DNA from 2 places in the Priestia sp. 179-F W1.4 NHS genome. Region 1 is predicted to be linked to the other one. Evidence: riboswitches for the same ligand, from Rfam matches in the RefSeq annotation. Region 1 holds a riboswitch; the other holds the start of a gene.

Region 1 (3,743 bases):
AGGATTTACAGGATGGGGAGAAGTCGTTGCTTTTTCATCTCCTTGGTATACGGAAGAAACGATTCAGACATGTTTTCATATGTTAGACGATTTTTTAATTCCTTCGCTTCTTCACCAGCAGCTTCAAAAACCAGAGGATGTTCAAAAGTTATTCAAACCTCTAAAGCGGAACAACATGGCTAAAGCAGCTTTGGACTGTGCTGTATGGGATTTGTATGCAAAGCGCCAAAATAAGCCCTTAGCTGAAGTAATTGGCGGAGTAAGGCCTGCTGTAGAAGCTGGAGTGGTAGTTGGCTTAAACGATATTTCCATCATGAAAGAACAAATAAAGACTTATATGAAAGATGGTTATAAGCGCTTTAAAGTGAAAATTAAGCCAGGCGCTGACTATGAGCTACTGAAACAAATTCGAGATGAATTTCCAAGCATTCCTCTTATGGCTGATGCCAATTCAGCCTATACGTTAAGCGATAGTGATTCATTGAAAAAACTAGATGAATTGAATTTAATGATGATCGAACAGCCGTTAAGTTCGGATGATATCCTTGATCATCGATTATTACAAAAGCAAATGAAGACGCCGATTTGCTTAGATGAAAGCATTGTGAGCTATGAAGATGCACGTCATGCAATCGAACAAAAAAGCTGCAAGATTATCAATGTGAAAATCGGTCGAGTTGGCGGAATGTCTGTAGCAAAAAAAATTCATGATTTATGCTCCCTACACGGTGTAAGGCTTTGGGTTGGCGGAATGTTAGAAGCCGGGATTTCACGAGCTCATAACATCGCCCTTGCCACACTGCCTTCTTTCACGATACCAGGTGACATTTCTGCGTCGTCTCGCTATTGGGAAAAAGATATTATTAAGCCCGAAGTAGAGGTAGAAGCCGGAGTAATAAAGGTGAAGGAAAAACCGGGGATCGGATACGATATTGATAAAAAGTTTATCAAAACAATCACAGCATTTGAAAAAGAATACAAATAATTAAAAACCGTTTTTTATGAAAAACGGTTTTTTTATTGATGTTGGCAATGTTTAGTAGAAAAATAGGACAAATTTTTTAAAAAGAGCACATTGTTCCATCAAGCGTGTCAAAACATGTTATGATGGAGTAGTTTGATGAAAAAAGTCGAAGGATTTTATCGTAAAAAACAAAATTATTTTTGAAAATAGGTTGATAGTTTTCTAAGTTGTCCTATATAATGTGTTTATAACATAACACAATATGTTGTTTGTTAAACAATAATAAAATACTATATTTTGTGTTTTCCAGTGAAAAAGGTGTCTGATAAAAAGACTTAAAAGGGAATTTGGTGAAAATCCAAAGCTGTCCCCGCAACTGTGAATGCTGATGAAATAAGGAGATCCACTGTGAGTAAACATCATGGGAAGGCCTTAAAGTAAAAAGAAGCATAAGTCAGGAGACCTGCCTTTTTTATGTCGTTTTATCTTCTTCGGGAGGTGAGAGGGTAGAGCGAGGATTGAGAAAAGACTTAGTGTCTTCTTCTATCTTCGTTCTATTCGCTCACCGAGGTACGGTGAGCGATTTTTTATTTTGAAGTGAAGAGAGGAGCCATATTTATGGTGAATACATTAAAGCCTACAATTCTACATGAATTAACTGCATATATTGAACGTTTAAAAAAAGAATTTACGCAGCTTGATTTTTCTTTGTATGAGGAAAAGGTTATTCAAACTGTTACAGTAAAGGAAAATATGACGGACGAAAAGGTTGCAAACGTACTAATTTTGGCAGCCCTAGAGCGTATTTCAATGGAAGAACCAGATTGGACGTACGTGGCGGCAGACGTCTACTTAAACGAACTATATCGAAAAGCAGCGGACAACCGAGGTTATGATAAAAAAGAGAAGTACGGTTCGTTTTATCAGCTTATTCAAGAACTAACAAAAATCGGCATTTATAATAAACAGCTATTAAAAACATATACAGAAGAAGAAATTAATGAAATTGCTTCAGTCATTATTCCTGAACGCGATCGTTTATTTACATACATTGGATTGCTGACATTAGCAGATCGCTATTTAGCGACATCACATGATAAGCGTGTATACGAATTACCGCAAGAACGTTTTCTTATCATTGCTATGACGCTGATGTCTCAAGAAAAGAAAGAAAATCGAACAGCATTAGTAAAAGAAGCGTACTGGGCGCTTTCTAGTCTATATATGACGGTTGCCACACCAACACTCTCAAACGCAGGAAAGAGCTACGGACAGCTATCTAGCTGCTTTATTGATACGATTGATGACAGCTTACGCGGTATTTATGATAGCAATACAGATTTGGCCACGCTTAGTAAAAATGGAGGCGGAATTGGTGTCTACCTCGGTCATATTAGAAGCCGAGGAAGTGATATAAAAGGTTTTAAAGGCGTATCATCAGGAACAATTCCATGGATGAAACAGCTAAATAATACGGCTGTAAGTGTCGATCAGCTAGGTCAACGACAAGGAGCTATTGCCGTATATTTAGACGTTTGGCATAAAGACATTTTTTCATTCTTAGACGCGCGTTTGAACAATGGTGATGAACGCCAGCGCACGCATGATTTATTCACTGGCGTATGTTTGCCAGATTTGTTTATGGAAAAAGTAGAAGCACGTGAAGACTGGCACTTATTCGATCCTCACGAAGTTCGTACGCTGATGGGCTACTCGTTAGAAGATTTTTATGATGAAGAAGAAGGCAGCGGTTCGTTCCGCACTCGTTACGCTGAGTGTGTAAACAATGAACAGCTTTCAAGAGAAACAGTGCCTGCTATTGAGATCTTCAAGCGCATTATGCTTTCGCAGCTTGAAACCGGAACTCCTTATATGTTCTATCGTGATACGGTTAACCGAGCTAATCAAAACCGACACGCGGGCATGATTTACTGCAGTAACTTATGTACAGAAATCACGCAAAACCAAAGTACAACGGTCGTAACAGAGGAAATTACGGAAGACGGAAAAATTATTATTACAAAGAATCCGGGCGATTTTGTTGTATGTAATCTTTCTTCTATTAACTTAGCGAGAGCCGTAACTGAAGATGTACTTGAACGTTTAATTCCAATTCAAGTACGCATGCTTGATAATGTTATTGAGTTAAATGATTTGCCGGTACTTCAAGCAAAGCTAACGAATCAAAAGTACCGCGCAGTAGGGCTTGGCACATTTGGCTGGAACCATTTGCTTGCCTTAAAGAAAATAGCATGGGAGACAGATGAAGCGGTAGCATATTGCGATGAATTGTATGAACAAATTTCTTACTTAACCGTGCAGGCAAGCATGAACTTAGCTAAAGAAAAAGGCGCATATCCATTATTTAAAGGCTCAGATTTTGAGTCAGGCGCTTATTTTGAAACACGTGAATACACGAGCGAAGCGTGGAGTGAACTGCGTAGCGAAGTTCAAAGCAATGGGATAAGAAATGGATATTTAATGGCTGTAGCACCTAATTCATCAACATCTATTATCGCGGGTTCTACGGCAAGTATTGATCCGATTTTCCGTAAGTTTTATTCAGAGGAAAAGAAAAACTATAAAATCCCAGTGACGGCACCAGATTTATCGCCAGCAACAAACTGGTATTATAAGTCCGTTTATTTAATTGATCAGCACTGGAGCATTAAGCAAAACGCCAAGCGCCAGCGTCATATTGATCAATCTATTTCATTCAATTTATATGTACAAAATGATATCCGAGCAAAAGAGCTGCTGGATCTTCATATGACGGCAT
Region 2 (3,743 bases), on a different contig from region 1:
CTCATGTCGATACATTAGGTGCTATGGTAAAAGAAATCAAACCGAGTGGACGTCTGAAAATCGACTTGATTGGAGGGTTCCGCTACAATTCCATTGAAGGAGAATATTGTGAAATCGAAACGTCAGCAGGAGAAGTATTTACAGGGACCATCCTTATGCATCAAACATCTGTTCATGTGTATAAAGATGCAGGTAAAGCTGAGCGAAATCAAGATAATATAGAAATTCGATTGGATGAAAAAGTACATAGCGCAGAAGATGTTCGCAGTCTTGGAATTGAAGTCGGCGACTTTGTTTCGTTTGATCCTCGTGTAGAAATAACAAAAAGCGGTTTTATTAAATCTCGTCATCTCGATGATAAAGCAAGCGTAGCTTTATTGCTTCAGCTCATGAAAACAATTCAAGAAGAGCAGATCGAACTGCCATACACTACGCACTTTCTTATTTCAAATAATGAAGAAATTGGATACGGAGGAAATTCGAACATTACGCCTCAAACGGTAGAATACTTAGCGGTTGATATGGGTGCCATGGGAGATGGACAATCTACTGATGAATACACCGTGTCTATTTGTGTAAAAGATTCAAGCGGCCCATATCATTACGGTTTGAGAAAGCATTTGGTGGAGCTAGCTAAGCAGCATGATATTCAGTACAAATTAGATATTTATCCGTTTTACGGATCAGATGCTTCTGCTGCTATTCGTGCCGGGCATGACATCGTACACGGCTTAATTGGTCCAGGAATTGATTCTTCTCATGCGTTTGAGAGAACGCATCAAGATTCATTGAACCATACGTACAAGCTTCTTTACCACTATGTGCAATCGAACATGGTTCTGCTTTAAGAAAGGAATATTTAATTAGTGTATTTTTATGCAAAACAAAGAGCAGGACGGGACTGTGATGTCTGTACTTTCCTTTCCTAAAAAAGAAGCCAGCTGTCCGGCTTCTTTTTTTAATAAATACTATATATTTTTTTACTGGTGAAGCAACAGTTGGTAAAAAAAGCACCTTTTTTAAAGAGGTATAATACGGCTTAAACCTTTTGTACATTTTGTTCATTTACAGAAGTTAAAATGTTTTTAAATTTTTAAAAGTTTCTTGTGACAAGTTTTGTAGAATGGGTTTTCAAAAGGATATGGTTTCGTCATAATGTGGATATAGCGATCACTACAATAATCGGAGGCGAATCTTTTCATGTGGGTACTGACGGTATATGCTGGAAAAGAAATGAAAATGTTTGAATTTGAAACTGAAACGCAGGCGAGAGAAGCTTTTGCAAAAACAAATGGCTGTAAAGTTCTTTCAGAAGTCGTGTATTATAATGATCCTCATTTAACATTAGTAGCTATATAATGAAAAAACAAGAGCTGACTTTATGCTCTTGTTTTTTTATAGCTTCTTGTATCTTACGAAAAGAATAGAGTTGAAATAAAAAAAAATGTACGCTATGATATGGTAGTTACTTCTATTATTCTGATAGTTTAAAAGGTTCATATATATCAAACAGCAACAGTAAAGATGCCAAGAAGGCTTAATAGGGAAACTGGTGAAAGACCAGTACTGCCCCCGCAACTGTAAGTGTGGACGAACGAGTATAACCACTGTGGAAAAATCACGGGAAGGTTCTCAAGTAGAATGATACACAAGTCAGGAGACCTGTCTTTATTGTGAAGTTTCTATTTCTCCGGGGAGCGGGAAGGGAAACGTTGGCTTAAAGTGGCATTCGTGTACACTTTTATTCTGACGTTTTACCCGCTCGCATATTAGCGAAGCGGGTTTTTCTCGTAGCACAAAACTACATATCGTGCAAAAAAGGTGCGCAATGTTCACATTGCGTTAAATGGGAAGTCTGGTGTGAAGCCAGCGCGGTACCCGCCACTGTGAAGAGGAGCTGATTGCATATGCCACTGTATTCGGGAAGGCGCAATCAAGTGATGAATCGAAGCCAGGAAACCAGCCTTTTTCTAATGCGAAGCTTACCCTACGGGATATAGGTGGAAGTGCAAAAACTTAGTTTGAATTTTTCTGCGCCTCTATCATTGATAGAGGCGTTTTTTTAGTAAAGGAGCGAATAAGTGTGACGACGTGGAACTTAAATGGAACAAAACATCACGTATTGATTTGTAATGGAAGCAGCTGTATGAGAAAAGGTGGAGAAGAAGCCACGCAAGCTATTCGAAATAAAGTGACTGAACTGAATCTAGATGAAGCGGTTCACACAACCCGTACGCGCTGTAACGGAAGATGCAAAGATGCTCCTGTAGCTATAGTGTACCCTTCAGGAGATTGGTACAAGCAGGTCACTGAAAACGTAGCTCATCGAATTGTTGAAGAACATTTAGCAGGAGGCTGCAGTATAAAGGAATCACTTATTTATGAATATGATCAAAACGGTTTTGTTTCTCCGGAAAAGAGTGACTCCATAGAAGGAATTGACAAAGTAAAAAGTAACGCATAAAGGAGGAGCTAGCATGAAAGGTAAACTGTTAGTTATTGGATTCGGCCCAGGAAGCTTTGAACATATTACACAGCGAGCAAGAGAAGCCATTCAAGAAAGTGATATGATTATTGGTTATAAAACCTATGTGGAATTAATTCAAGGACTATTAACGAATCAGCAAATTATTAGTACAGGAATGACCGAAGAAGTAAGCCGTGCACAAGAAGCCGTAAAGCAAGCTGAAGCGGGAAAAACCGTGGCGGTCATTTCAAGCGGAGATGCAGGAGTATACGGAATGGCCGGCCTTGTGTATGAAGTGTTGATTGAAAAAGGATGGAAAAAAGAAACGGGCGTAGAGCTGGAAGTGATTCCTGGCATTTCGGCTATTAATTCATGCGCATCCCTCCTTGGGGCGCCCGTGATGCATGATGCCTGTACGATTAGTTTAAGTGACCACCTTACGCCTTGGGAGTTAATCGAAAAACGAATCGAAGCAGCTGCACAAGCAGATTTTGTAGTAGCTTTTTATAATCCGAAAAGCGGAAGACGCACAAGACAAATTGTGGAAGCGCAAAGGATTTTATTAAAATACCGTTCCCCCGATACGCCTGTTGGTCTTGTGAAAAGCGCTTATCGTGACCGTGAAGAAGTGGTAATGACCAATTTAAAAGACATGTTAAATCATGAAATAGGCATGCTGACTACCGTTGTTGTCGGAAATTCATCTACGTTCTTTTACGATGACTTAATGATTACACCGCGCGGGTATCAGCGGAAATATACCCTCAACCAAACAGAGCAGCCGCTAAGACCGCATCAGCGACTTCGAAAAGAAGCAGAACCATGGGCTCTTGATCAAGAGGAGACTGTAAAGCAAACGGCTTCAGCTATTGAAGATGTTCAGAATACAAAAGAAGAAAAAGCAGCTTCACGAGCTCTGGCAGAAGAAGCGCTTCAAGCAATTTTAGGTGAAGCTACTTCACCGGTCGTACACCAGCCAATTGAGTCTATTTTTGAAGTGGCAGTTAGTCCAGGGCTTGCAAATAAGAAGTTTACGCCCGTTCAAATGACAACACTAGCAGAAGTTGTTGGTGAAAAAGGTACGATGGAGTATACGCCTGACCATCAAATCAAACTGCAAATTCCAACGGCTCAGCCAGATGTGATTATTAAAAAGCTCCAATCAGCTTCCTTTTTACTATCTCCAGTCGGAGACGTGTTTACAATTAAAGCGTGTGATTTTTGTGATGGAGAAAAAAGTGACGCCATCCCGCATACGGAACAATTACAAAAGCGT

Evidence for each region. Region 1 has a riboswitch for cobalamin ahead of ACH0CI_RS00075 (ribonucleoside-diphosphate reductase subunit alpha). Riboswitches for the same ligand answer to the same signal wherever they lie in the genome.
Region 2: another riboswitch for cobalamin. It lies ahead of ACH0CI_RS21120 ((2Fe-2S) ferredoxin domain-containing protein); the one in region 1 lies ahead of ACH0CI_RS00075 (ribonucleoside-diphosphate reductase subunit alpha).

What each region holds. Positions count from the first base shown of each region.
Region 1 covers NZ_JBIQFF010000001.1:16,943-20,685, forward strand. The annotation lists gene menC (o-succinylbenzoate synthase) at 1-985, shown strand, start outside; cobalamin riboswitch at 1,264-1,449, shown strand; gene ACH0CI_RS00075 (ribonucleoside-diphosphate reductase subunit alpha) at 1,583-3,743, shown strand, end outside.
Region 2 covers NZ_JBIQFF010000005.1:119,075-122,817, reverse strand. The annotation lists gene ACH0CI_RS21130 (M42 family metallopeptidase) at 1-848, shown strand, start outside; gene ACH0CI_RS21125 (hypothetical protein) at 1,201-1,359, shown strand; cobalamin riboswitch at 1,506-1,684, shown strand; cobalamin riboswitch at 1,803-1,982, shown strand; gene ACH0CI_RS21120 ((2Fe-2S) ferredoxin domain-containing protein) at 2,084-2,464, shown strand; gene cobJ (precorrin-3B C(17)-methyltransferase) at 2,478-3,743, shown strand, end outside.